2 linked regions of the Thermosynechococcus vestitus BP-1 genome follow. Each later gene encodes a partner of the first gene's protein in a complex. Links are inferred from orthologs where the notes say so. Each region holds a gene or a part of one and is shown on either strand. Other genes may lie near its edges. The genes, in order: TLL_RS01445 and TLL_RS07465.

The links.
Region 2: the proteins of TLL_RS01445 (region 1) and TLL_RS07465 are in contact, whole or in part, in a solved structure (PDB 8RP0), measured with the Escherichia coli proteins. The link is inferred for Thermosynechococcus vestitus BP-1 from one-to-one orthologs.

The regions. Positions count from the first base shown.
Region 1 is NC_004113.1:263,486-277,876, reverse strand. Bases 5,999-8,998 are described here. They hold TLL_RS01445 (anthranilate synthase component I), read right to left. Parts: upstream 8,186-8,998; coding sequence 6,812-8,185; downstream 5,999-6,811. Other genes in these bases: TLL_RS01440 (energy-coupling factor transporter transmembrane component T family protein), read right to left, coding at 8,185-8,998; TLL_RS01450 (DUF3122 domain-containing protein), read left to right, coding at 6,339-6,815; TLL_RS01455 (Tll0287-like domain-containing protein), read left to right, coding at 5,999-6,326. In the rest of the region: TLL_RS01475 (hypothetical protein), read right to left, coding at 1-624; TLL_RS01470 (alpha-mannosidase), read left to right, coding at 747-3,821; TLL_RS01465 (single-stranded DNA-binding protein), read right to left, coding at 3,818-4,231; TLL_RS01460 (NAD(P)/FAD-dependent oxidoreductase), read left to right, coding at 4,408-5,706; more of TLL_RS01455, read left to right, coding at 5,751-5,998; more of TLL_RS01440, read right to left, coding at 8,999-9,087; TLL_RS01435 (PspA/IM30 family protein), read right to left, coding at 9,097-9,828; TLL_RS01430 (pentapeptide repeat-containing protein), read left to right, coding at 9,971-10,384; TLL_RS01425 (histidinol-phosphate transaminase), read right to left, coding at 10,381-11,496; TLL_RS01420 (DnaJ C-terminal domain-containing protein), read left to right, coding at 11,611-12,546; panB (3-methyl-2-oxobutanoate hydroxymethyltransferase), read right to left, coding at 12,548-13,336; TLL_RS01410 (AAA family ATPase), read left to right, coding at 13,454-14,391. UniProt on the Escherichia coli protein: Part of a heterodimeric complex that catalyzes the two-step biosynthesis of 4-amino-4-deoxychorismate (ADC), a precursor of p-aminobenzoate (PABA) and tetrahydrofolate.
Region 2 is NC_004113.1:1,527,088-1,541,475, reverse strand. Bases 6,352-9,348 are described here. They hold TLL_RS07465 (anthranilate synthase component II), read right to left. Parts: upstream 8,153-9,348; coding sequence 7,550-8,152; downstream 6,352-7,549. Other genes in these bases: TLL_RS07455 (RibD family protein), read right to left, coding at 8,992-9,348; TLL_RS07460 (HAD family hydrolase), read left to right, coding at 8,219-8,968; TLL_RS07470 (MBL fold metallo-hydrolase), read right to left, coding at 6,749-7,498; TLL_RS07475 (ABC transporter ATP-binding protein), read right to left, coding at 6,352-6,683. Also shown: TLL_RS07500 (hypothetical protein), read right to left, coding at 1-676; psbA (photosystem II q(b) protein), read right to left, coding at 799-1,881; TLL_RS07490 (chloride channel protein), read right to left, coding at 2,065-3,327; TLL_RS07485 (GldG family protein), read right to left, coding at 3,338-4,879; TLL_RS07480 (ABC transporter permease), read right to left, coding at 4,892-5,695; more of TLL_RS07475, read right to left, coding at 5,712-6,351; more of TLL_RS07455, read right to left, coding at 9,349-9,669; TLL_RS07450 (DUF1830 domain-containing protein), read right to left, coding at 9,666-10,022; TLL_RS07445 (photosystem II high light acclimation radical SAM protein), read left to right, coding at 10,239-11,801; TLL_RS07440 (type I glyceraldehyde-3-phosphate dehydrogenase), read left to right, coding at 11,889-12,902; TLL_RS07435 (pyridoxal-phosphate-dependent aminotransferase family protein), read left to right, coding at 12,938-14,092; TLL_RS07430 (MEKHLA domain-containing protein), read left to right, coding at 14,096-14,388. UniProt on the Escherichia coli protein: Part of a heterodimeric complex that catalyzes the two-step biosynthesis of 4-amino-4-deoxychorismate (ADC), a precursor of p-aminobenzoate (PABA) and tetrahydrofolate.

The sequences.
Region 1 (14,391 bases):
GAGGAGGGTGGCAAAGTCGTATTCCTCAGCAGTGGGATAAACTGTGGCCACATGACCCACCCCCGCCTGCCAAATCCACGCACTGTCACTTATTAAATCCGTGGCAAAAAGCCCAGCGACCTGTCGCACCAAAAGACGATCGCCCGTTGCTGACCAACCGACAGGAACCAGCACCGCAATCAGACCTTGGCCTTGGGGCACCTCTGCCAAAAATTCCGGCGGCATTTCCTTGAGACTTGCAATCCGCTGCCGGCGACCACTCTGGCGATCGCGAATTTCAAGAACGCTCACCAGTTGCTGCCGTTGCGCCTCGGGCTCAGCCCTAAAGTAGAGGGTGGCCTGTGCCCCATAGCGGCCATCGGGAGAGAAATACTGGGGCGTCTGCTGCGTGAAGCGGAGGGATTTCTTGGCTTTTACGGCGGCAGCGTGGCCGTCCTCAATCCATTTCCAAGGGAGCGGGAAGGAACTCTGGAGGGGATCCGCGACAACAGTTTCTACAGGTTGATCGGGGGCAGGGGGTCCTTGGGATTGGGCAAGCATCACTGGGGCGATCGCGAGGGTGGTCAGTATCCCACAGACTGAGGAGATCAAAAAGCCCCGCCGCGGCTCAAATCGGGTTACCATGAGGTCACTCCCCTTAAATAAAATTTTTTATTGACAGTTTGGTTCAATGAATGACAACGGCTCCTCCCATCTCCAGCATAGCAATTGGCCTCGACCGATCGCCGGCAAATTAACGAATTTTTATGGTCTTGACAGAATTAATCAAGAAATCTCGTGACTATTTACGTTCATTGGCAGTCATTGAGATTCATTCCCAGTGGTTTCCTCTCACCTCACCCTCCCTCAAGGATGTAGGGACGACCCCCTATGGTGTGAATGCTAAAGGTCATCTGACGTGGCCCAAGGGTCGGCACTCCCTGTGGTTGGGGCAGCGGCTCAGTGTACCGGCGATGGTTCAGGGCTATAGCGTAGCGGGTTTAACTCTACGCCTTGATCTGAGGTGGTGGGCGGATCAGGCAACGGTGTATGTCAATGGCCAGGCGGTTCACCAAGGGGATTTATTTGATCATTCGGTGAGCCTTTGCCTAGGGGAAGCCGTAACCCCCGGCCAAACCTGGGAGGTGATGTTGCATCTCATCAGTCCCGGCCACGATGACGGTGCTTTGGTGAAATCCTGCCTGCGGTTTGAATCGCCCACGGGAGTTGACCCCGCCTTTGTTGCCGCTGAGTTGAACATTTTGGAGATTTTTGCTGAAACCCTCAACCTAGAACCCCTTGAATTGCTGCTTCAGGAGGTTTTAAACAGTCAAGGGCAGCGCCCCATCTTAGATTCGTTGCTGGCGCAGATGCATGACAGCATGCTGGCGATCGCCACCCCTTTACGGGAGTTCACCATCCATCTATGTGGCCATGCCCATTTAGACTTGGCTTGGCTGTGGCCCATCGCAGAAACATGGCAAGTGGCACAGTCCACTTTTCAATCCGTCTTGGGGCTCAAGAAACGCTACCCTGAGCTGACCTTTACCCACTCCACCCCAGCTTTGTATGCCCATTTACAAACCCATGCCCCAGAACTCTTTGGGCAAATTCAGGCCGCCGTTGCCGCCGGTTGGTGGGATGTGGCCGCGGGTCTTTGGGTGGAACCGGAGCTAAATCTCATTCATGCTGAGTCCATTGCCCGTCAAATTCTCTATGGGCAGCAGTACGTGCAGCAGGTCTTTGGTGAAATGAGCCCCATTGCTTGGTTACCCGATACCTTTGGCTTTCCGGAACGCTTGCCCAGTTTCTTGGCCCAAGGGGGAATTCGCTACTTTGTCACCCAAAAATTGCGCTGGAATGACACCACCCGCTTTCCCTACGGTTGGTTTGTCTGGCGGGATGTGGCAGGGGCTGAGATCCATGCCCTGATGTCAGCACCCATTGGCGAGGGGATTGATCCGGTGAAAATGGCTACCTACGCCCAACAGTGGTGGCAACAAACGGGATCGCAGCGCAGCCTCTGGCTCCCCGGTGTTGGCAATCATGGTGGTGGGCCAACGGCAGAAATGTTGGAACGGGTGCGACGCTGGCAACGCCTCGGCGGCATTGGACCGCAGTGGCAATGGACCACCGTGCGAGAGTATTTGGCACAGTTGAGCCAAGAAACACCGCCGACCCCGCAGTGGCAAGGGGAACTGTATTTAGAATTCCACCGCGGTTGCTACACCAGTCATGGCGATCAAAAGGCTGCCCACGATCGCGCCCAACGGCAACTACAAGAAGCAGAGCGCTGGTGTGCCCTCGCCGCAATTACGACTTCTTTTGCCTACCCCAGGGAAGAACTCAAAACCAGTTGGCAACAACTGCTCTTTAACCAGTTCCACGACATTCTCCCCGGCTCCTCAATTCCTGAGGTCTATGCTGAGGTCAATCCGACATGGCAGCAGCTTCTGAAAACCACAGAAACGTTACTGGCTGCGGCCCAAACCGCTCTGTGTGCGTCGATAGACTACGGCACCCCCCCCGTGGCAGGGGCCATTCCTGTGGTTATTTTCAATAGTGGGGTGGGCGATCGCGCCGGGGTTGTCCACATCGATTTGGCACAGCTACCGCAGGAGATCCCCTCGTGGCGGGTGTATTGTCCACGGGGCAACTACGATTTACCAGCACAGTTGAATGCGCCCCAAGGGTGTCTGACGTTTTCTACCCCTGAGGTGCCGGGAATTGGCTACACACTGCTGTGGCTCTGCCCGCGATCGCGCCCTGAGACCTTACCCACCCCCCCCTTAGGCTATGTCTTGGAAAATAACTATCTCCACGTTGAGATTGATCCGGCAACGGGGGAAATCACGAACCTCTACGACAAGTTGAATCATCGTCCCTGTTTGGGCGATCGCGGCAATCAACTGCAATTTTTCCGTGATCAGGGGCAATACTGGGATGCCTGGAACATTGATCCCAACTATGGGCGGCATCGACTAGCGGGCGCGATCCTAGAGTCCATTGAATGGGTGACGTGGCATCAACTGGAGCAACGCCTACGGGTAAGGTGGCGCTTTCAGTCCTCGTGGATTCAGCAGGAATATGTGTTGCAGTATCAAACCCCCTGGCTGCGCATTGATACGGTCATTGACTGGCAGGAGGAACATATTCTCCTGAAGGCGGCTTTTCCCTTGGCAATCAGTGCTGAGCAGATCACCTGTGAAACTCCCGGCGGCGTTACGGTGCGCCCGACACTCCCTAATCCCCACCTCAGTCCCCATGAACAAACAAAATGGGAGGTGCCCTTTCTCACTTGGGTAGATTTGAGTACGCCAGAGTATGGGGTGAGTCTTTTCAGCGACTGCAAGCACGGCCTTGATGCCCAAGCCAATCAACTGCGCTTGACCCTCTTGCGATCGCCCACATGGCCAGATCCGACCAGCGATCGCTGTCAGCACTGCTTCAGCTATGGCGTGTTTCCCCACAGTGGCTCATGGCAGGCGGCGGCTGTCCCCCAATGGGCGGCTCAGTTTCATCATCCCCTCAGGAGCGCGATCGGTCACGGGGCAACGAAGCCGTTTGACCCCTCTCCAGGAGCCTTACCCGCCTACGCCCATCTGCTCCATTGGTCGGAGGCCGGCATTCAATGCCTTGCTCTCAAGGAAGCAGAAGATGGAGAAGGCTGGCAATTGCGCGTGGCAGACGTGGCTGGGGAAGGGGGCCCCTTGGAACTGCACTCAACCCTCATCCCATGGCAGATCAAAGCGCGACAAACCCTTCTCGAGATGCCCACAGACGGTGGAAACGCAATGACCCTAAAGCCATGGGAAGTGGTAACCCTGCGGCTGGAAACTTAGAAGGGCACTTCGTCCAAGCTAATATCCTCGAATTCGGGGGGTGGGGGGGCCACCCTAGGTGTCACGGGTACGGTGGCGGCGGGCTGGGCAGGGTGATCCACAATGTTGCCGTCAACTGTGTAAAAACGGCTCACCACTAGCTCGGCGCGTTTTTCTTTGAAGCCCTCGGGGCGGTCAATGGTGTCCATTTTTAGCCGACCTTCTAAAATCAGGCGATCGCCCACCTTGCACTCTGCATGCATTTTTTGTCCTAAGTTACCCCAAGCAACTGTTCGCAAGCTCATGGGTGGTTCTTCACTGCGAAGGCTAGCAAACTGCACTACCATTGTCGCCACCGCCATCTGATTTTCTTGGGTGTAGCGTAGTTCTGGGCCTTGGATGACTTCCGCAAAGAGGACGCAACTATTCATCTGTGGGCTTCCAACCGCTCATGTTTTTTCCAGTATAGTCCCAATGGCTGCCGCAACAAGGCCACAAGATGACTGCAGCGCAACTCTGGGGTTTTCCTTTGCACAGACGGCTGTGGCCAATTTCATATTCTTGCACTAGTATATAGTTAATTAAATAAATTTGCAGAGATACAGTCATGGCACGGGTAGTTGTCCTTGGCGCGGGCATTGGTGGATTGCCCACAGCCTACGAATTGAAACATCGTTTAGGCGATCGCCATGAAGTGATCTTGGTTTCTGATGTGGATCGCTTTACATTTATTCCCGGACTAGTAGCGGTTGCCCTCGGACACAATTCCCTCGAACGGCTGCAAGTGCCCCTCGAGACAGTGAGCCGGCGCCATGGGTTGAGGTGGGTGCAAGGCAAGGTTCAGCGGCTGGCTCCTCAGGAAAAGAAAATTTACTTGCCTGAACAAGCCCTTGACTACGACTATTTGGTGATTGCCACAGGGGCAGAACTCGCTGTTGATCTCATTCCCGGCCTTGGTATCCACAGCCATTCCGTGTGTACTCCCGCCCACGCAGTTGCCGCCCAGCGAGCATGGCAAGAATTCCTCAAAGAGCCAAGGGACTTAGTTGTGGGTGCTGCTCCCGGCGCCAGTTGCTTTGGGCCTGCCTATGAATTTCTCTTTTTGGCAGAGCACGCCCTGCGGCATCATGGGTTGCGCGATCGCGTCAAGATCACCTTCATTACCCCTGAACCCTACGTTGGCCACTTGGGGATTGGCGGCTTGGCCAACAGCGATCAACTCACCCGCAACCTGATAGAGAAACGGGGGATTGAAACAATCACCAATGCGGAGATCACTGCCATTGAGCCGCATCGAATCCTACTGCGGGATAGACCGGTGATTCCCTTTGGCTACAGCATGATTTTGCCGCCTTTTCGCGGAGTGCCCTTTGTGCGCGCCTCTGGCCTTGGCAATGAGAAGGGGTTTTTACCCTTGCTACCGACCCTACAGCATCCCAACTATCCTGAAATCTATGGGGTGGGCATCAGTGTTCACCTTCCACCTTTAGAAGTGACCCCTGTGCCTGTGGGAGTGCCCAAAACTGGTCAAATGACCGAGGAGATGGCGATCGCTGCGAGCCACAACATTGCCGTTGCCCTTGGGGAATTAGTGGCTGACCCTGTGGTACCGACACTGGATGCCCTATGTTTTGCTGACTTTGGCAATACCGGTATTGCCTATATTGCCGCTCCGGTCATTCCTGAACCCCCTGGGGAGAACCGCCGCTTGGCCTGCGCCCTTCAAGGATTGTGGGTCAGTTGGGTGAAGGCTGCCTTTGAACGCTACTTCCTACTGAAAATGCGGTGGGGATTGGGTGTCCCTTGGTTTGAACAGTGGGGACTGCGGCTATTCTTTGGTCTTTCCCTTGTGCGTCCCCTGCAACCCACGGTGTTTCCAGAGCAGCAACCTATCATGAAAGTTTGACAGACAAACATTGACAAAATAAATTTAATAGAGAGGTCATTTCTATGGTGCGCATCTTTCTCATGGCTCTCTTGATGGCATCCCTATGGATTCAGGGTTCCCCAGCCCCCTTGGCCAGTGCGAATCCTGAGGAACTGGGGAAAGTGGTTACGGCCATTGAACAGTTGGATCAAATGCGCATTGGCCTTGCCTCTACCCTAGAAGGGGGGACTAGCGAACCGACCCTTGACACCTTTAAGGCCGTCTGTGCCCCCGTGGGCAAGCAAGCCAAGGAAATTGCCGCTGCCAATGGCTGGCAAGTGCGTCAGGTGGCACTCAAGTACCGCAACCCCAACCATGCCCCGCGCACTGCACTGGATGTGCAAGCCCTCAATCAGTTTGATAACAACCACCACCTGCAAGCCTTTTGGCAAACCGATAAGGAAGGGGTGCACTACTTCCGTCGCATTGATGTCCAAGCCAGTTGTCTTGCCTGCCATGGGGCTAAAAATCGCCGTCCCGCCTTTATTCAGGAAAAATATCCCAGCGATCGCGCCTATGGCTTCCGTGTTGGCGATCTGCGGGGCATGTACGCTGTCACGATTCCCCAAATTCAGCAGGCCCTGCAAACCTCACCCTAAGGAGGTGCTCCCATGGCCCGTTGGCAACGTTGTTTACTTTTGCTCCTGTTAGTCATTCCCCTGTGGCTGGCGGTGTCCCCCAGGAGCCATGCCATGATTCGCACCATTGAAGAGGCTCCCAATCAAGTGGTGGTGCAGTCGCGGCATCCGCTGCGGGATAATCGTGGCTTTACGTGGCAGGTGATTCTTTTTTCTCGTCCTGACCAGTTGCAGTTGCGCTTGGTGGGCTTTCCAGAGCAGTACCATTTTCGCCATCCCGATCCCTTGGTGTTAATCACCTCCAGCGGTCAAACCCTCACCGCCGCGGATGACTTTCCCAAGGCAGACACCGTTGCCAATGTAGGACAGTTTGATCTGTTGCCCCTCGCCTGGCAACTGCCGAGGAGTGAACCCTTGGTTCTGCGTCCGCCCCTAGAGGAGCAGGGGATTGAGATTGCTGTTCCTGCTGCTGTGGTCATTGAGTGGCAGACCCTGAGGGCGGGAGTTTAGGAATGGGTGGCAATGGGCGTTGGTGTTCCGAGGGCAAGGAGTAGGGCTTGGGCTTTGCTCAGGGATTCGTGCCATTCCCGCTCTGGAGCGCTGTCGGCCACAATACCGGCACCGACTTGTCCCCAAGTTGTCTGGCGATCGCGCCCCACCAAGAGGGTACGGATGAGGATATTCAAGTCCAGATGCCCTCGCTGATCCCAGTAGCCACAGGAACCGTAGAACAAATTGCGGGGAAAGGGCTCAAGACCTGCCAAAATCTCCATGCAGCGCACCTTGGGACAGCCAGTGATGGTGCCACCCGGAAAGAGAGCACGGATGACATCCACGGGGGATCTCCCCGGCTGCAACTTGCCGCGCACATTGCTCACGAGGTGCATCACATGGCTGTAGTACTCCAAACTTAGGAGTTCATCCACCACCACAGTGCCCCATTGGCAGATCCGCCCCAAGTCGTTGCGCTCCAAATCCACAAGCATAATGTGTTCTGCCTGTTCCTTGATATTGCTACGGAGTTCCTCGGCATAGGCGCGATCGGCCGCAGGGGTTTGGCCACGGGGACGGGTACCGGCAATGGGTCGTGTTTGCACCCAATCGCCCTGAACCTGCACCAAGCGTTCCGGTGAACAACTGACAATGTAGCCCCAAGGGGTCTGCCAAAAGCTGGCAAAGGGAGAGGGGTTAATCTGCTGTAGCCGCAGATATTGTTGCCACGGATCAACGCCGCCATCATGGCAAAAGCGCGCCGACAGATTGGCCTGAAAAATATCGCCAGCGCGGATATGGCGGAGAATGTGCTCAACGGCTGCTTGGTAGGTATGGGGCTGCCAGCCCGCCGCTAGCTCAATCCTGCCGGGGCGATCGGGGAATAAGAGGGACTGCTCAGGGGAAGGCTCTTCAAGAGTTTGTTGCAGCGCCGCCAGTTGACTCGCGCTCGACGCCGCCAGATACAGGCAATCCGCCTGATGATCCAAGACAGCAAAGGCTTGAGGCTCATACCAAAAGGCCACTGGAAAAGGAAGCGGATCGGGTTTGGGCGGGGGTAGCGCTTCAATTTCCCATGCCAATTCGTACCCCAGCCATCCCAACCACCCGCCTGCAAAGGGCAGATGGCTGACTGCTTCAGGCACAGTGCTTCCCTGGGGAAATGTTTGTAATGTTGGCAGCACTTCACCGAGGGATAACACCCACTGGCGATCGCGCCGCGGTGACCCCGCACAAATGGAGTAGCGAGCTTGGGGTGTGGGGGCTTGGGCTGGACTTTCCAGTAGGACAGCAATCGGCTCCCTCAAAAACAACTGTTGAAAAATCACGCGACCCGTGCGCCCACCCAGGGGCAGAGAACGCCAAAGCCACGGCTCACAGGGGCCCATCACGAGTGCTCAACCCCCAACCAACCCAGGCGAATTAACCAAAATAGCCCCATACCCCCCAAGGCCAACCAATCTCGCCGCTGCAATCGCAGATGGTGCCACGGATTATCGTAGGTTCCCGGTTCTTGAAAGCCCCGCACTTGCATGGCACAGGCCACCTGCTCTGCCCGCAGGAGCAAATTTTCCAACAGCCGTACCGCCAAGGTGAGCCATAGCTGGATACTGCCCTTAATGCCCACGAGTCGCCAATTAATGGCACGAGTCCGCACCGAGCGGCTCAGGTTTTGCACTTCTTCCAAGACCAAGGGAATAAACCGCAGTGAAAGGGTCAAAGTCAGGGCAATTTCGGCCACCGGCAGCTTAAAGCGTTTCAGGGGCTGCATGAGATTTTCTAAGCCAGCGGTCACTTCCTCAGGAGCAGTGGTGAGCAAAAACAAATGTGTACTGTAGAGGAGTGTAAACAGGAGCGTACTCAGGCGGATGCCTAAATCCAGCGATCGCTGGGAGACTTGCAGCTGAATGGGAAACTGACCCACTTGGGTGTGAAATTGCCACAGGATATAGCGGTAACTCGTGGGTGGAACCGTGGCTGCCAAGGGACGACGGGGTTGATAGGTTACAGCCATCCCATCGGGCATCAACGCTGTGATCACCAGAATTAAACTACCCAGCAGGAGGAGCCACAGCAGTTGCCGCCGCCATACCCGTGCAGGAATTCCCCCTAGGAGCGTCAGGAGAATTAAACTGACCACTAGCCCCAACCGCCAAGGGACATCCGCTAAGATAGGTGCCAACAGAAACGTCATCAACCATGCCAATTTGACCCGTGGATCAAGGCGGTGCAGCCAAGTGATGGGTTGTTCAAGGTATAGCCCGAGGGGGAGCGATCGCAGCAAATCCATGGAAAATCGTTAGTTTTTCTCCAGTTGCCGCCGCAGGGCTTCCAACTCTGGATCGTAGGCAGGGGTGCTACTGGGGGACAGTTGTGGGTTGGCTAACTCTGCCTTCAGCCGCGCTAAGTCCTCCTCCACACTGCCCGCTTCTAGGGCAGCAAATTTGGCTTCGAGGGTATCGCTATTGAGTTCAGCCACCGCTTGGGAGCGAGCCTCCAGTTCCTGAACCCGTTCTTCCATGCGCTCAAAGGCGGCCATGGGGGCGTTGATATTCAGACTGCTAAAGGTTTGTTGCAGTTGCTCTGAGGCCTTGGCTGCCCGTGCCCGTGCCACTAGCATTTCTTTGCGGGTTCTCGCTTCAGCAATCTTGCTTTCAAGCTGTTGCATTTGTTTTTTGAGAGCTTCCACTTGAGTCACAGACTGCTCCAGCTGCCCCTTGAGAGCCATGGCTGCATTGAGGGCTGTTTTTTTGCGACTCAAGGCCTCCAGCGCCAGTTGCTCATCGCCATGCTGCAGGGCAATTTTGGCCCGGCGTTCCCACTCAGCCGCCTGCTGTTGATTTTGGTTGAACTGTTGCTCTAACCGCTTTTGGGAGGCGATCGCTTGGGCAACAGCTTGCCGCAGTGTTACCAGATTGTCCTGCATTTCGATCAGGGTCTGCTCGAGAATTTTTTCGGGATCTTCGGCAGCACCCACCAGCGCATTGAGCCAACTGCGAACCACCCGGCTGACGCGATCAAACAGTCCCACAGCTTATCTCCCTATTGGTTCCTTACCTATAGCAGTATGCCACTTTCTTCAGATTCTTTGGCCCCGAGTCCAAAAAACCGTCACTGCCGTAGACTTAAGCTATAGTAAAAAAATCATCCGAATCCTGCTCCTAACTTTAGTGATGTCTGCTTCTTCGGGGCAATCTTCAGACGCCTTTGATAAACATGGTTTTCTCAGTCGCTACGCCCCAGCCATTATTAATCAAAGTAGAGCTGATCAGATGCTGGCGGACTATGCCAGGGGGCGGCGTGACTTTCGGCGGCTTGATTTGCGCGGTATCACCCTAGAAGACGTGAATTTAGCAGGGGCCGATCTCAGTGGTTCGGATTTCAGCAATGCCACACTGATCAATGTCGATTTGACGGCTGCCAAGCTGATTGAGGTTCGGCTGATCCATGCTGAACTCACAGATGTGCAACTGCGCCAGGCGAATCTTAGTCGAGCCAATCTGCGAGGTGCTAAACTCACCCACACTTCCTTGGCCACGGCAACCCTGCGGGCCACAGTTCTTCCCAATGGCCGGTTGTCGGATTAGTTGTCGGTTGACTTCTGTTGGTTCAAAGAGGCTTGCAGCCGTTGCCAAAAGCGCTCCATCTGCGCAGGTGTGCCAATTGTCACCCGAATGCCGCCGGCGATCGCCCGCACCAGGGTGCCCTGATCCCTCAAGGCATCCCACAGGGACGGGGTGTGTTGGGGTTCCCGCAAACGGAAAAAGAGGAAATTGGCCACACTCGGCCACACGTGCAGTTGGGGGCATGACTGCAACCATTTATAGAGCCGATCCCGCTGCGCTAGCACCGTGGGAATTTCTGCGAGCAGCGCCTGACGATGGTCAAGGACCACTTGCGCCGCCACTTGAGAAAACGTAGGTAGGTTATAGGGCAGACGAACCTTTTCTAAAACCGCAATCACCTCTGCATTGCCAATGGCATAGCCCACCCGATGCGCCGCCAGTCGAAAGGCCTTAGAAAAGGTCCGCAGAATCAACCAGTTAGGATGAGCTGCCAAGTCCCCCACCAGTGTCTTGCCGGAAAACTCAAAATAGGCCTCATCAATCACCACTAAAATATCCTCAGGAAGCTGCCGTAGCCAGTCCACCTCGGCTGCAGTTAGGGGGTTTCCCGTCGGTGAGTTGGGTTGCAGCATAAAGAGAACGCGCACCGGTGGAGCCGCTTGGGCAATGAGGGTATTGGCGGCGGCAATTTCCACTGCAAACGTGTCAGGATCACGGGTTGCCCGATGGACGGGAATCCCTAGGGTTTGGGCGAGGATCCCGTATATGGAAAATGTCGGTTCTGCCACTAGGATAGAACCGTAGCCGCCAATCGCCGTGGCCAGCAGTATGGAGCGAATCAGCTCATCGGAGCCGTTGCCAACCGCAATTTGGTGTGGGGAAATTTCAGTTGGGCTCTGTTCACTGACGTAGCGGGCGATCGCCTGCCGCAGGGGCCAGTGGTGACTATCGGGATAGCGATGACTGGCGAGGGTGCTGACGTACTGCTGAGCTAAGACCTCCTTAAGGGCAGTGGGCAAGTCCCACGGAAACTCATTGGTATCGAGGTAGTCCAGTTCTAGCGGTAGGGAGTCGCTGGTGGGGGTGGAGTAGGCGCGGAAGTTGCTCAGTTCTGGACGAAGAAACGTCGCCATGCCAAGACGGTATAAAGGGATTCAACTATAATAGCACTGAGCTTTTTGCCCTAATTTGCTGCCAGCCCTGACACTCAATCTTCATCTTTTGATTACGTAGAGGCGAATGTTCCTATGGCGCGTACCGACTTCAAAGATTACTACCAAATCCTCGGGGTCAGCAAAAATGCCACGGAGGCTGAAATTCGGCAGGCCTTTCGCCGTCTTGCTCGCAAATATCACCCGGACTTAAATCCGGGGGATAAAGAGGCAGAAGCTCGTTTTAAGGAAATTAACGAAGCCCACGAAGTTCTTTCAGATCCGCAAAAACGACGCAAATACGATCAATTTGGTCAGTACTGGCAACAGGCCAGTGCAGCGGAGGCGGGTGGCTTTAATGTCAATGTGGGCGACTTTGGCGCTGATTTTAGTCAGTTTGCCAACTTTGAAGACTTTATCAATGAATTGCTAGGACGATTTGCCACAGGCACAGGGCGTACCCGCTCTTGGAGCACCGTTGGCTTTGATACCTCTGGATTTGGCAGTGCCGATGTCGAAGCGGAGATGCAAATTAGCTTTCAAGAGGCCTTTCAGGGCTGCCAAAAATCATTTGCCATTGGTAATGAGCAGGTGACCGTGACGATTCCCGCTGGCATTAAGCCGGGGACGAAGTTGCGGCTGCGGGGCAAAGGTCAATATAACCCCTACACTCAACAGCGGGGAGATCTATATCTCACGGTACAGGTGGCGCCCCATCCCCTCTTCCGCTTTGAGGATGATCAACTGGTGATTGATTTGCCCATCACTCCCGATGAAGCGGCTTTGGGGGCGCAAGTGACGGTGCCGACACCCTCGGGGAATGTGGTTTTGAATGTGCCTGCGGGAACGCGATCCGGGCAATCGCTCCGGTTACGGGGCAAGGGCTGGCGCAGTAGTGGCGGCATTGCTGGCGATCTCCTTGCCAAGGTGCAAATTGTGCCCCCCAAATCCCTGAGCGCCCAAGAAAAAGAACTCTACGAAAAATTGCGATCGCTCCGTAGTTTCAATCCCCGTGGCCATTGGCCGATCTAAGTCAGGGAAATTGCCGCGATTTGACGGCTTGGCAGTAATTTTCAATGGCGGCGATCGCCTGTGTTCCCAAGTCGGCATACACCTTAGCAAAGGGGGGCACCTGGGGACTCAAGCCCAAAACATCTGCTGTCACCAGTACCTGACCATCACAGTGGGGGCCTGCGCCAATTCCAATTGTGGGAATCTTCAACTGGGCGGTAATCTGCTGCGCTAAGGCCGCAGGAATATGCTCCAAAATCACCGCAAAGACACCTGCTTCAGCAAGGGCAAGGGCACCCGCTAGAATCGCTGCTGCGTCTTGGGGAGTATTCCCCTGTTGTCGCCATCCTCCCAACTGATGTACCCGTTGGGGCAATAGACCCACATGACCCAGCACTGGAATTCCAGCCTCCACTAAGCGCCGCGTTGCTGCCTGGACCACAGGGGAGGCACCTTCCATTTTCACGGCTTGCACTTCTGCCTCTTTGATTAAGCGCCCCGCCGATCTCAGAGCCTGTTCAGGGCTTTCTTGGTAGCTCAAAAAGGGCAGATCACACACAAGGAAACTATGGCTAACGCCTCGGCGCACCGCTTGGGCATGGTGAATCATCTGGTCAAGGGTCACAGGCAATGTGGTTGGATATCCAAGGGCAACCATCCCCAGGGAATCCCCCACAAGGATCACATCCACCCCGGCCGCATCCAACAGGCGTGCCCACAGATAATCCCAAGCCGTGAGCATGGTAATGGGTTCTCCCAGCGCTTTTTTTGCTTGGAGTTGGGGTAAGGTTACAGAGCGACGCACCATCATTCCATACACCAGGGGAGGGTCGTATCCCCATCCTCTAAGGGAGAGGCGCAAACGTCAATTACGCCCTAGGGGATAGACGCTGGTGTATGATTGTTCGCGAGGTTAGCCACAATACCCATGTCCTTGCCTGCCTTTGTTGAAGCCCTATTAACCCCTGCGGCCTACCCCCATGCGGTCACCACGCCCATTCAATTGCTGCAAACGCATATTTCCTATGTGTTTCTGACGGGGGACTATGCCTATAAGGTGAAAAAGCCGGCGGACTTTGGTTTTTTGAACTTTACGACCCTGGAAAGGCGGCTGTTTTACTGTCAGGAGGAGTTGCGGCTTAATCGCCGCTTGGCGCCGGATCTCTACTTGGCGGTGGTGCCCATTGTGGCGGTGGGCGATCGCTATTGTGTGGCGCATCCCCAAGACTTACCGGCGGGGGCTGAGGTGATTGAGTATGCTGTGCAAATGCGGCAATTTGATCAGTCGCAACTGTTTTCGCACCTCTTTGCGGCCAACCAAGTCACCCCCCACCTGATTGAATCCCTTGGCAAAGAACTAGCCCACTTCCACCGCTGTGCTGCCACGAGTCCGCGCATTAGTGAATTTGGCTCGCCGCGGGCGATCGCCCAAGTGATTAACAACTGCCACGCCTTGGCTGCCCAGTTTGTCGGTCGGTGTCAATCCCCCGAGCAGTACGCGGCAATTCAAGCCTTTACCGATGACTTTTTGAGTCGTCGTCAAGAGTGGTTTGTGCGGCGGCAGGCAGGGGGCAAAATCCGCGAGTGCCACGGGGACCTGCACCTCAATAATATCTGTCTTTACAACGGCAAAGTACAAATCTTTGACTGTATTGAGTTCAACGAAGAATTTCGCAACATTGATGGCATCTATGACGCCGCTTTTTTGCTGATGGATTTGGAGTTTCGCAGGCGTGGCGACTTGGCCAATCTTTTCCTCAACACCTACTTGGAATGGAGTGGTGACTATGAGGGGGCTGTGCTCTTGCCGCTGTACCTGTGCGTGAGGGCCTATATTCGGGGCAATGTCAACGCCTTAGCCCTCAA
Region 2 (14,388 bases), 1.3 Mb from region 1 along the record:
TGGGGGTAGAAACAAAATTAATCGGCACCGATCGCTCTAGGGGCGTGGGGACAAAATCAAAGCTATTGAAGCGGTTAAACCGGCGATCGCTCAACAATTGATTAAACTGGCTCACTTGAGCAGGTGTAACTGTGCGCAGGGTGCGGCTGAGAGTTTGCCCGCGAGTACCGGTGGTTTCCTGCACTATCCGACCATCGTTGTAGAGCAGTGTCGTTGTTGTTGAAGGTGGACGATTGCCAGAGGCATCACTTTGCCGAATAACGCGAAAACTCACGCCCTCAGGAAGGGGGGGCGGCAACTCCTTTGGACTCAAACGCTGGGGTCGCTGAATGAGGGTGCCAATCATTTGACTACCAGCGGCATCCCAAAGAATGAGGGAACCACTTTGATTGGCGCGATAGACCCACTGCTGCGGGTAAGGGGCATTGGGATTGGTCAGGGTAATTTCCCAACCGGGCGTCAAGCGCTCAGCACAATCAACCCGCAATCCCCCCAAGCCCAAACAGCCATCGGACCAAACTTTGGGCTGAACTTGAACCACGCTAATTTGCTCGGGTTCCTCACCAAACTGCTCGGCAGCGATCGCGATCGCCCGCCGAATCATCTCTGGGGCTGGTGTTGCTGCTTGAACCCCAAGGGGCACTGCGACTGCTAAGAGGGATATCCAACCATTCATTAACATTCGTTAACTTCATTAACTAATAACGTCTCTAGCCTTTGACCATCCTAAAAAAAAGACCGCCCCTAATAAAGAGGCGGTTCCTTTAACTAAAAGGCTAGTTAGACTTGCTCCGGAAACTAGCCGTTGATGCTGGGAGCAATCATGGCCACAGGAGCAGACTCAGCGCTGGCCAAGTCGAGGGGGAAGTTGTGAGCATTGCGCTCGTGCATCACTTCCATACCCAAGTTGGCACGGTTGATGATGTCCGCCCAGGTGTTGATCACGTTACCTTGCGCATCCACAACAGAGTGGTTGAAGTTGAAACCGTTGAGGTTGAAGGCCATGGTGCTGATACCCAGGGCAGTAAACCAGATGCCGATCACAGGCCAAGCAGCCAAGAAGAAGTGCAGCGCACGGCTGTTGTTGAAGCTGGCGTATTGGAAGATCAACCGGCCAAAGTAACCGTGGGCAGCCACGATGTTGTAGGTTTCTTCCTCTTGACCAAATTTGTAACCGTAGTTGGCAGATTCGGTTTCGGTGGTTTCACGGATCAAGCTGGAGGTCACCAGAGAACCGTGCATGGCGGAGAACAGCGCACCACCAAAGACACCGGCTACCCCCAGTTGGTGGAAGGGGTGCATGAGGATATTGTGCTCCGCTTGGAACACAAGCATGAAGTTGAAGGTACCAGAGATACCGAGGGGCATCCCGTCAGAGAAGCTGCCTTGACCAATGGGGTAGATCAAGAACACAGCGGTAGCAGCAGCCACAGGAGCGGAGTAGGCCACGCAGATCCAAGGCCGCATACCGAGGCGGTAGCTGAGTTCCCACTCACGACCCATGTAGCAGAAAACACCGATCAAGAAGTGGAAGATGATCAGTTGGTAGGGGCCACCGTTGTAGAGCCACTCATCGAGGGAAGCAGCTTCCCAAATGGGGTAGAAGTGCAAGCCAATGGCGTTGCTAGAGGGGACAACTGCACCCGTGATGATGTTGTTGCCATAGAGCAAAGAGCCAGAAACAGGCTCACGGATACCATCGATGTCCACAGGGGGAGCAGCGATGAAAGCAATCACGAAGCAGATGGTAGCAGCGAGCAGAGTGGGGATCATCAACACGCCGAACCAGCCCACATAGAGACGGTTGTTGGTGCTGGTGACCCAGCTGCAAAATTGCTCCCACAGGTTCAGTTGCTCGCGACGTTGTAAAACAGTCGTCATAGTGATAAGTCCTGTTGAACAATATGAATGAATGTTACAAACCGTTCACAACTCCAGTTGAGTGCCTGGAAGACTTCAGGCGCACCCGCTGGTGTTTTGCAACGGAATGTAACCCTATATTAATCAATCCTTGCGGAAAATGTAAAGGGTTGTGTCTGAATTTTATATTGTGTTAATGATTTCTCAGGGATCAGGGGTGTCCTCCCGCGATCGCTGGCTGGGGATCCAACCAATAGGCAAGGTCAATAGATAACTGGTTAGCGTCGCGATCGTCATCAGGGGAAGCATTGCCGTATGGGAAATCACCGTCAGAATGATCGCCAGGCCCAAAGGCGTTTTGGTCACCACCACCGTTACTGCCGCCATCATCCCAGCCAAGGCCACACTCAAGGGGGTATTCGGGAGTGCTTGGTGCACAGCCATGCCCACACAGGCACCTACAAAAAATAGGGGAAAGACCACTCCCCCACGGAACCCGCCCCGCAGACAGAGACTCAGGGCAAGGAGTTTAAAGAAGGCGACCCTCAGCAAAATGCCAATGCTGTAGCGGTTGACCACTTCGATGACTTGTTCAATTTGGCGCTCACCGTAGAACAGTGTGATCGGGTGAATCAGGGCAATTACGCCAATCAGAAAACCCACCACCACGATTAAGAGGAGAGGATATTGCCGATAGGGGGTCAGCCAGCGTTGAATCTGCCGATCTAAAAAGACAAAGAGCGTTCCCACGGCAGCGCCAATGAAGCCGAGTAACACTGCAAAGCCAATATCCTGAGGACGCAGGCTATCGTAGGTGGGGAAGCGGTAAATGGCGCCAATGGTTGTGCCTGTGATCACGCGAAAAAGGGTAAACCCAGCGGCAGCAGAAATCAAAGCTGGAATGATTGCCTCATAAAACTCAACACTACGGCGATGGGGAATTTCCAAAACGAACAGCGTTGCGCCAAGGGGCGACTCAAAAAACACGCTCATGCCCGCTGCCATCCCACAGAGGGTGAGAATGCGGGTGCTAGCGGGGGATAGATTCAAACGAGCTGCCAACCAAGTGCCTAAGCCACCATTGATGTCAATCATTGGACTTTCAGGGCCAGCACTACTGCCAAAGAGCAAGGATAGGCCAGAAGCCAGTGCCATACCGGGTAGAAAGCGATAACTTAACCGACCCCCATGGTGTAACTCTGCGATCGCATCCGCGAGTTCCCCCTTTGCCCCAAAGAATTTGACCGATAAACCCACCAGCAAGCCGCCAAAAGCCGTAACCAGCGGAATGTAAGGATAGAGGTGCTCCCAAGTGGCAATGCTCACTTGGCTAGGATCAGTCCCCCACAACAGGGCAAATCCTAGCTTGAGACCCAGATAAAAAGCCGTGGTCACACAGCCGCTGAGAAGACCAATGATTAGGGCATACAGGAGCAAACGGGGATAGGGGCAGGAGGCTCTTGCCATAGCCAAAGCGTTAGCGTCGCCGCCACCAGACCAAGAGGGCAGAACCAAAACCAATAAGGGGCAAGAGAAACACGCTGAACATCTCTAGCCAACGACTGGTGGTGACATTGAGTTGAAGGCGGCGATTCGTGGTTTGGCGAGGACGAATCGAGAGGGCCTTTTGGTCGCGATCGCCCAACCAAAGCAGGGAATTGACAAAAAGATCACTATTAATCCCTTGATAGGCCATCACGCCATCGGTAGCAAACTCCGAATCTCCAAAGACCACTAGGCGGGCCTCCTTCGGGGGATGATCACTCAACTGACGGGTAATAGCCACAGCAATGGGCAGCGGGCCTTTGGTATCTACGCCTTCGGTGAATTCAAGGTTGCCCGACCGCCAATCGGTTTCTGCCCAAGTTTGCGGGCCCGCAAGGGCAATTTCAACAATGTTATCGTCCTTTACAGGATCAATGCGAATGGCTTGCGCTCGGGGAAAGAGACTGGGACCTTGGGCAAAGCGCTGAGTAATGGGGTGATTGCCATAGGTAGTGACAATAATCGTGTCGGGCCCCAGTCCCACCTGCTGACCCACACCAGAGCCATCAATGACCCAGCGATTATCGAGGGTGAGTCCCCAGTTTTTCAGTAAATCCTCAAGACCTGCGTTGACATCCACATCCAGCATTAGCAAAAGGCTACCGCCACGATTGAGGTACTCCTTGAGCAAATCCTCCTCAAGACGCAAAAAAGGCTGCCGGGGGCCAGCGACAACAATCACATTGGCATCCTCGGGAATTCTCCCCTTCTCCAGCAAATTCAGGGGCAGGAGTTTCACATCCCGCTGTTCGAGGAGTTTGGCCACTTCACTGAGGCTGGCGGCCCCACCAATGAGGGGGAGTTCATTGTGTCCTGTGGTGAAATAGGCGCGGATCGTGCGATCGCTGGTGACGCGAATCAAGGCAGGGGTGAGATTGCTTTCGGAAAGCTCTTCATCAATGCGCTGGGTTTTCTCACCGGCGACAACAATCACTTGCCCCATTTGAGTCACGTTGTACTTTTTGGCAAGGGCGGGTTGCGCCTGGGGGTCAATGAACTGAAAGGAAAACCGGCTATTCGCCTGACGGCGGTACTGTTCCAACAGCAGGCGATCGCGACTGCTGGCATTGGCATCAAACACCAAGACCTGCACCGGCTGATCCAGATGTTGCAGAACATCACGGGTTTCTGCCGCTAGGGTAAAGGCACGGTTTTCGGTGAGATCAATTTCAACGCTGTAGCGATCGGCCAGAAAGTTAATGATGCCCAATAGGGCGATCACCGCAATCACCGTCAGGATGGCATTGGTACTTGTTTGGGTGGAACGCCGTCCCCAAAACCCTGTGGAGACGCGACTTTGCTGGATCAGCCATAGCAGTAGGGCACTCCCCCCTAAGGCTAAAAGACCCAAGGGCAGCCAATTCCAGCGGTTGGTGACGATGCCGGCACTCAAGCCAGCGATGATGAACAGTGGCGCCGCCCACAGCAATACCGTGGTCAATCGTTCAGGTGAGCCTAGGGCAAAGCGTTTCATGACCTGTACCCCCTAATTGCGCTGGTAACGAAAGGCATCAATGGACTGGGCTGTGAGGAAAATGCCTAGGAAAACGTAACTGCCAAAGACAATAAGGCTACTGGTGCGGAACATTCCCCGGCTCAGGTTGGTAAAGTGCTCTAGGGGTGACAGGTAGGTGAGGATATCACTGAGATTGCCGCCAGTATTTTTAGCCAAGACATCCAGCACCCAAAGGATCAGCAACACAGCAAACCCCAAAATGGCTGCCAAGATCGTGCTATCGGTCAAGGAGGAGAGAAACATCCCAAGGGAGAGAACCGCCGCCGCCAAGAGAATCAATCCGCCATTGCCCGCGAGAATGAGCCAAGGGGAGAGGGGGGGCGTACTCTGCTGGAGTGCCACAAATTGATAGACAACCACGGGCAGCAGAAGCGTGCTATAGAAGGTGAGCACTGCTAGGAGCTTACCCGTTGCCACACACCAGTTGGTAATTGGTGAGGTGGCCAGCAGTTCAAGGGTGCCGCGTTTACGCTCTTCGGTGTAGAGTCCCATGGAGAGCATCGGTAAAATGACTTGGGAAATGGAACCTAGGAGTCCAAGAAAGCTTTCGAGAATCAGCTTGGGAACGTCAACGGCTGGGCTCGGCGCTCCAAACTGCTGTTGTAGCAAATCCTGCTGAGCCACTTGGCTAATAATCGTCGTCATCACAACGAGGAAAAACAGGCCGCTGAGGAGCCAGAACACCCCGGCAATCACATAGTAAAAGGGGGTACTCAAGTAACTCTGGAGTTCACGGCGGTAGATGGCCAAAATGTTGGCAAGGAGCACCCGCAGCCCGTGGCGGGCAACGCTAAGCATGGGCTTCTTCGGTGGTGTCACTGGGTTCTGCGGTGGGTTCATCGGTCGTTAGCTTCAAGAACACCTCCTCTAGGTTGGCACGGGAGCGGCGCATTTCAAAGAGTTGCACCCCATTTTGGACCAGGAGACTGGCGAGATCGGCACCGATTTCAGAAGGGCTGCTTACCTGAAGCTGCTGTCGCCCTTGGCGAGGGCTATTTCCCCATGTGATTTGTTGCAGATCAGGCAACTGTTGGAGTAGGGATTCAAGATGGGGGCGATCGCCCACCAATTCAAGATCATAGGTGTAGCTACTGCTGAGGCGTTGCAGCAGTTCATCCAGTTGGCCAATGCCGGCCACTTCGCCTTTGTGAATAATCACGGCGCGATCGCAGGTCATGCTCACTTCCGCCAAAATATGGGTGGAAAGAATCACTGTATGCTGTCCCGCCAAGTTTTTGATCAGGTTGCGCACCTCAATAATTTGACGCGGATCCAGGCCCACTGTGGGTTCATCCAGGATGATGGCTGGCGGATCGTGCACGATGGCTTGGGCAATGCCGACCCGCTGCCGGTAGCCCTTCGAGAGCTTGCGAATAATCGTCCGTTGCTGATCCCAGAGGCCACAGCTTTTGAGGGCATATTCCACCCGCTGGGGGCGATCGCCCGCACTGACGCCCTTGATGCGGGCTACAAAGTGCAAATAGCCCGCCACCGTCATTTCCGTATAGAGGGGGGGATTTTCTGGCAGATAGCCAATGCGCTGCCGCACCGCCATCGGATCCGTGTGGACTTCATAGCCCGCAATGGAGGCGGTGCCACTCGTTGCTGGTAGATACCCCGCCAAAATCCGCATTGTGGTGGTTTTACCGGCGCCATTGGGGCCAAGGAGACCGAGAATCTCACCACTGGTGGCTGAAAAGCTGACATCCCGTAGGGCTGTGGTTGTACCGTAAACCTTGGTCAGGTGTTCGACCTGAATCATGGCGTTTCCTCAACTCGCTACTGGTTCTACGGGAAACCTTGACACAAAAATATAGCCTTTTTTAATCAAATGCTGAGGACTTGAATAGTCGTCTTCGGGGGTAGATTGGCTGCCGATAGACTGAGGGCAGCACCCCCACTGCGGCGAACTGGGGTTCCCTCCATGACTTTCAAAAAGTCCTCTAGCGCCGCTAGATCACAATTATTGGGGTCAGCCGCAGCAGTTCGATAGTGGCAAGGAATGACCAAACGGGGTTGTAAAACTTCAATGGCCGCCTTGGCTTCCTCAGCCCTATAGGCTTTGTCAGTGCCTCCCACTGGCACCATCATCACATCAGGTCGTCCCATGAGAATGCGTTGCTCAATCGTGATGGGCATCGCGATGCCGCCCATGTGCAGGAGATTGATGCCCCCCTGCTGCCAGCGCCAAACGACATTGACACCAAAACGGAAGCCACCAACGCGATCATGACTGGTGCGAATGCCCTGAATACTCAAACCATTGACTTTATAGGAGCCGGGTTGAAAGAGCAGTTTAGGCTGACCGCGCAAGCCTTCGATGTACCCCTCGTCCAAGAGGCGACTGCTAATCATGACAATATCAGCGGTGACACGGGGAGGCTGCAATCCTTTAGTGCAACCAATGGCACGGAAGGGATTGACTAGTACCCGCTGACCACTACCGGTAAAGAAAAAGCAGGTGTGGCCAAACCACTGGAGCGAGAGACCCCCCCCTTGGGCATGGGCTGCCCAGTGTCCACCGAGGCTGGCGATCGCCCCAACTTGAGCCAAACGCAAGAACTGCCGCCGTTCCATGTTGTCTCCCCGCACTCCTATTCCAGCTCAGTGTACCGAAAAGTGGCTGGCTCACAACGCTGGACTGGACAGCTGTCGCAAAAAGTTCCGCAGCAGGTCTTTGCCGCAGGTGGTAAGAATGCTCTCCGGATGGAATTGCACCCCTTCCAGGGTCGGATATTGGCGGTGGCGCACCCCCATAATCAGGCCATCCTCCGTCCAAGCGGTAATTTCCAATACCTCGGGGCAACTGTCGCGATCAATCACGAGGCTGTGGTAGCGAGTTGCAGTAAAGGGTTGGGGCAAGTCTTGAAATACCCCCACACCCTTGTGGTAAATTGCCGACGTTTTGCCATGCATCAGGGTTGGGGCAAGCGTCACCGTACCGCCAAAAACCTCACCAATCGCTTGATGTCCCAAGCAAACCCCCAAGATGGGCAGTTGTTCAGCATAGGTACGGATCAAGGGTTCGGAAATCCCCGCATCGGCAGGGCGGCCAGGGCCAGGAGAAATCACGACACCCGCAGGGGCGAGGGCAGCGATCTCATCGAGGGTGATCTGGTCGTTGCGGAAGACCCGCAGATCAGCAGCAACTGGGAAGTCCCGCCCTAGCTCCCCTAAGTATTGGACAAGGTTGTACGTGAAGCTGTCGTAGTTATCAATAACGATAATCAAGGGAGAAGAATCCTCATCATCTTCTATGCGTTGTGTCTTGATCCTACTACCCAAGGGGTTTGGGGAATGGTGCAGCTAGGGTGTCAGGGACGCTGGTTTCGTCCTGTAGCAGCGGTGATCTTTGATAAGGATGGCACGTTAGCGGATGTTGCCCATTACCTGAGGTTGGTGGCGATCGCGCGGGCTGGCAAAATTGCCGAACACTTTCCCAATCTGCAGGCGTCGCTCCTCCAGACGTTTGGAGTAATTGGTGATCACCTTGATCCAAGGGGGTTGCAAGCTGTGGGGACACGGCAGGAGAACCTAATTGCCGCCGCAGCCTTTGTGGCCACACAGGGAATTCCTTGGATTGCCGCCTTAGAACGGGCAAAGGTTGCCTTTGGGGAAGCAGACCGAGAATTGAGCGCCAAAGCACCGTTAACCCCACCCCTACCGGGGGTAATGGAGCTAGTGCAACGGCTCCATCGGCTGGGGTGTGCGTTGGCAATTATCTCTAGCGATCGCACCTCAGAGATCGAGGCTTTTTTAGACACCTATCACTTGCAGCCCTTTTTCCAACTCTGGCAGGGGGCAGATGAGCCACCCACGAAGCCCGATCCCCAGGTATTCCTCAGGGTGTGCGATCGCCTGGGGGTGCGCCCCGAACACACCCTAGTCATTGGTGATGCCGATAGTGATGGCCTCATGGCCCGGCGGGGAGGCGCAGCAGGCAGCATTGGTGTCACGTGGGGTTGGCATAGGCCACCAGCGTTGAATTACTGTGATTGCATCGTTGCCTCACCCTTGGAGATCCAGATGAGGAGGGATGGGAACTGATTAGACTCAGTGGCAACCAAGGCTCAATAACTCAGACGATAGTGGAGATAAACCTCATTGCCCACAGGCAACACATTAAGGAGGATCAACTTCCCTGAGCAGGGGTTCCCCTCCGGATAGAGGCTAGGGGCTGCCGATCCAAGGAGGAGTGGGCAGAGGGTCAACCACAATTCGTCAATGGCGCCGATCTCTAGCAGGGAGGCGAAAAGCTGTCCTCCCCCCAACACAGCCAAGGTTTGCACACCAGAAGCTTGAAGGTGGGCAAAAGCCTGCGGCCAGTCAATCGCCTCTCCCCCAGCACACCAACAGTGATCAAAGGCAGTGGCTCCTTGCCAACGGCTGGCGCCTTTCTCGGTCGTCAGGAGGGCACGGGGAATCGGCTGGCGAAAAAAGGGAAGATTGAGGTCTAGTTCACCACTAGCGGAGCAGACAATTTGCAAGGGTTGGGGCGATCGCCCTTGGTGTTCCCGTTCAGCAATTAGATGGGGAGATTGAAGGCGCATCGCTGTCCCCCCCAACCGCAGTGTCGTTGCCCCAAAGAGCACCGCATCCACCTGTGCTACCTGCTGTTCAAGGTGCTGAAAGTCATAGGCCGAGGCAATACGCTCACCGAGGGCATCGGCACGGGCCAGCCGACCATCTAAACTACTGGCCAAAATGGCCGTTGTGTAGGGGCGAGGAATTGACTGGGGCGGGCTCAAGGGATCATCACTTTTTCAGTGGGTTGCGTCGGAGTCTCATTGAGCAATTCTAGCCGTTGCTGGCTGACAGGATCATTGGGAAAAAAATTATCTCCCCCCTCTTGCACCAATAACTCAGTGCAGGGGATCGTATCCGAGAGAATTGCACTTGCCATCATGCCGCTGTGAACTTCCAGTTGTGCTGCCCGTGGCGATTCAAACACGAGTCGTTGCCCTGGGAAAACCACCCGCTCGAAATACCAGTTGGCAATATTTGTAATGCGTACCACCTGAATTTTGCTGGTGGCATTGACATAACAGCAGAGGATGCGATCGCAACTATCGCTGGGGACGGGATCAAAGATTTGCGGCATAGGAAGTCAGGGTTTGTTATAGGACAGGTCTTTACCCTTGTTAGCCTAACATTGTCAATTCGATGCAGTTGTAAACTCAACTACAGGATCGACCGTTCATCTTTTCTTTGAGTTACTGTGATCCCCTGCTGGCAAGGTATGGATGTGTTACAACCTAAACAGGTATAGGAATTTATTAAAAATTTACCGTCTCCATAGATCTTTGCTGAGTAGCCCATGTCTGCCCGCGTCCTCTACATCCGTCTCCCCTGCAATCCCATTTTTCCCATTGGTGTTGTCTATCTTGCGGACTATATCCATAAGCAATTGCCCGGCATCAGGCAACGGATTTTTGATTTGGGGACGGTGCCGCCCCTCGATTTTCGGCGTGCCCTCCCCCAAGTCATTGATGAGTTTCGACCCACCCATCTGGTGTTTTCTTGGCGAGATATTCAAATCTATGCCCCAGTGGGGGGACGCGGGGGTAATCCCCTACAACATGCCTTTGAGGTCTATTACGCTCGCAATCCTTTAGTGAAGCTGCGGGGAGCGATCGGGGGGCTGCGGGTGATGAGTGCCTATTATGGTGAACTTTGGCGCAACCTCAACTTAATCCGCTTGGGACTCCACCATGCCAAGCGTCACCATCCGGAAGTCACGACCATTGTCGGGGGCGGCGCGGTGAGTGTCTTCTATGAACAGTTGGGCTCTCAACTGCCCAAAGGCACCATTGTTTCCGTTGGCGAAGGGGAAACACTCCTGCACAAAGTCCTAACGAACCAACCAATTTCCGGGGAGCGTTGCTACGTTGCCGGTGTTGAGAAGCCCCGCGATCGCCTGATCCACGAATGGCCAACCCCCATCGAAAAAACCGCCTGCAACTACGACTATATCGAGAGCATTTGGCCGGAATTTGAGTATTACCTTCAGGGGGGCGACTTCTATATTGGCGTGCAAACCAAGCGGGGCTGTCCCCACAACTGTTGCTACTGCGTCTATACCGTGGTTGAAGGCAAACAGGTGCGCATTCATCCTGCTCAAGAAGTCGTCGCTGAAATGCGGCAGCTCTACGATCGCGGTGTGCGCAACTTTTGGTTCACCGATGCCCAGTTTATCCCCGCTCGTAAATTTATCCCCGACGCGATCGCCCTGCTGCGGGAGATCCTCAAAGCCGGCATGAATGACATTCACTGGGCGGCCTACATCCGTGCCGACAACCTCACCCCCGAGCTGTGTGAGCTCATGGTACAAACGGGGATGAACTACTTTGAAATCGGTATTACCAGTGGCTCCCAGGAACTGGTGCGGAAAATGCGCATGGGCTACAACCTGCGAACAGTGCTGCAAAACTGCCGTGATTTGAAAGCTGCTGGCTTCAATGCCCTTGTCTCTGTGAATTATTCCTTCAATGTCATTGATGAACGCACCGACACCATTGCCCAGACCATTGCCTACCACCGCGAACTGGAACGCATCTTTGGTGCAGACAACGTTGAGCCGGCCATTTTCTTCATTGGTTTGCAACCCCATACCCACCTTGAGGAATATGCCCTCGAGCGCGGCATTTTGCGCCCCGACTACAACCCGATGAGCCTCATGCCGTGGACGGCCAAGAAACTGCTTTGGAACCCTGAACCCATGGGATCTGTCTTTGGGGAAGTGTGCCTTGCAGCTTGGCGACTCAATCCCAATAACTTTGGCCGCACCGTGATGGATCTACTGGAGGAGCGCTTTGGCCGTGCCCCCTTGGAGGAGGCCTTATCGGCTCCTCTTGAGGAACGTCCTTTGGTACATCGTTAAAAAAAGCGAAATAAAATGACCATTGCCCCTTAGAATGTTTCCTAGATCATTTCTGGCAATGAGTTAGTCAACAGAGGAAGGGATCAGGTGGTTAGAGTCGCTATCAATGGTTTTGGGCGCATCGGTCGGAACTTCATGCGTTGCTGGTTACAGCGGAAAGCCAATAGCAAGCTAGAGATTGTAGGCATCAACGATACCTCCGATCCCCGCACCAATGCCCATTTGCTAAAGTATGACTCGATGTTGGGCATTTTCCAGGATGCCGAAATCACTGCTGACGACGACTGTATCTATGCCGGCGGCCATGCGGTTAAATGCGTGTCTGATCGCAACCCTGAAAATCTGCCTTGGAGCGCTTGGGGAATTGATCTGGTCATTGAAGCCACGGGGGTCTTTACCAGCCGTGAGGGGGCAAGCAAACACCTGAGCGCCGGTGCGAAAAAAGTTCTGATCACAGCACCCGGCAAAGGCAACATCCCCACCTATGTGGTCGGGGTAAATCACCACACCTACGATCCGAGTGAGGATATCGTCAGCAATGCCAGTTGCACCACCAACTGCCTAGCCCCCATTGTCAAAGTGCTCCATGAAGCCTTTGGCATTCAGCAGGGGATGATGACGACAACCCACAGTTACACTGGGGATCAACGCCTGCTCGATGCGAGTCACCGCGATCTGCGGCGAGCCCGGGCAGCAGCGATGAACATTGTGCCCACTTCTACGGGGGCTGCTAAGGCAGTCGGGCTAGTGATTCCTGAATTGCAAGGGAAGCTAAACGGGATTGCCCTGCGGGTACCCACGCCCAATGTTTCTGTGGTCGACTTTGTCGCTCAGGTGGAAAAACCCACCATTGCTGAGCAGGTCAACCAGGTCATCAAGGAGGCCTCTGAAACCACTATGAAGGGGATTATCCACTACAGTGAACTGGAGCTTGTGTCTTCCGACTATCGGGGTCACAATGCCTCCTCAATTTTGGATGCGTCCCTAACGATGGTGCTGGGGGGCAATTTAGTGAAAGTGGTGGCTTGGTACGATAACGAGTGGGGCTATAGCCAGCGGGTTCTGGATTTGGCAGAGCACATGGCCGCCCACTGGGCTTAGTCGTTTCATTACTAGGAATTGGTTCGCAACTCACGATGCAAGATAAATCGATGTTAATGATTCCGGGTCCGACGCCGGTGCCCGAATCCGTTCTTTTGTCCCTCAGTAAACATCCTATTGGCCATCGCAGCGGTGACTTTAGCGAGATCATGGCAGCGGTGACGGCAGGGTTGAAATGGCTGCATCAGACGACGAATGATGTGCTGATTCTGACGGCCAGCGGCACAGGGGCAATGGAAGCCGGGATCATTAACTTTCTGAGTGCGGGCGATCGCGTCCTTGTGGGCTGTAACGGCAAATTTGGCGATCGCTGGGGGGAAGTGTGCGATGCCTATGGCCTGAAGACGGAGCGCATTACTGCCCCTTGGGGACAACCCCTCAACCCCGATGACTTCAAAGCAGCCCTGGAGGCGGACACGGCTAAAACCATCAAAGCAGTGATCGTTACCCACAGCGAAACCTCAACGGGGGTGATCAACGACTTAGAGGCGATTAATCGCCATGTTAAAGCCCACGGCCAAGCCCTAATCATCGTGGATGCGGTCACCAGTCTCGGCGCTGTGAGTGTCCCTATTGATGAGTGGGGACTGGATGTGGTTGGTTCTGGTTCCCAAAAGGGCTATATGATTCCACCGGGGTTGGCCTTTGTCAGTGTTAGCGCCAAAGCATGGGAAGCCTACAAAACGGCAACGCTGCCCAAGTTCTATCTTGACCTTGGCAAATACCGCAAAGACGCCGCCAAGAACACAACCCCCTTTACGCCACCCGTGAATCTCTTTTTTGCCCTAAAGACCGCACTGGAGATGATGCAGGCGGAGGGTCTAGAGACTATCTTTGCTCGCCACCGGCGCTTGATGCAGGCCACCCGTGCGGCCATGAAGGCACTCAACTTGCCCCTCTATGCGCCGGATGAGTGTGCTAGTCCCGCCATTACTGCCGTCGCACCCCAAGGGGTGGAGGCCGAAAAGATTCGCAACCTGATGAAAAAACGCTTTGACATTGCCCTAGCCGGTGGGCAAGATCACCTCAAGGGACAGATTTTCCGCATAGGTCACTTGGGCTTTGTGAGCGATCGCGATATTTTGGCAGCTGTCAGTGCCCTTGAAGCCGTGCTGGGAGAATTGGGCTACAACAACTTTACTCCAGGCGCTGGGGTAGCCGCCGCTAGTCGTGTATTGACCGCACCTTAAGGGATGGAACCTTGGTTACAGCCAGCGGCACTCCAGCAGGCACGACGCATTTGTGTTAGTTTTCAGCGATGGACGGGGCGATCGCTCCTCCCCTATCCTGCTGAGGACGACTGTAGCCTGGGGCAGCAATTATTTTACTGGTCCCAGCCTGTGCTATCCCATGGCAGTGAGGCGGATCCAATTCTCAATTACGGCAACCAAGCTGCCCTCACTCTCTGGGAATACCCCTGGCTAAACTGGGTGCGGCTTCCCTCGCGCTTTACAGCTGAACCAATGGCTCAAGCTGAACGGGCCGC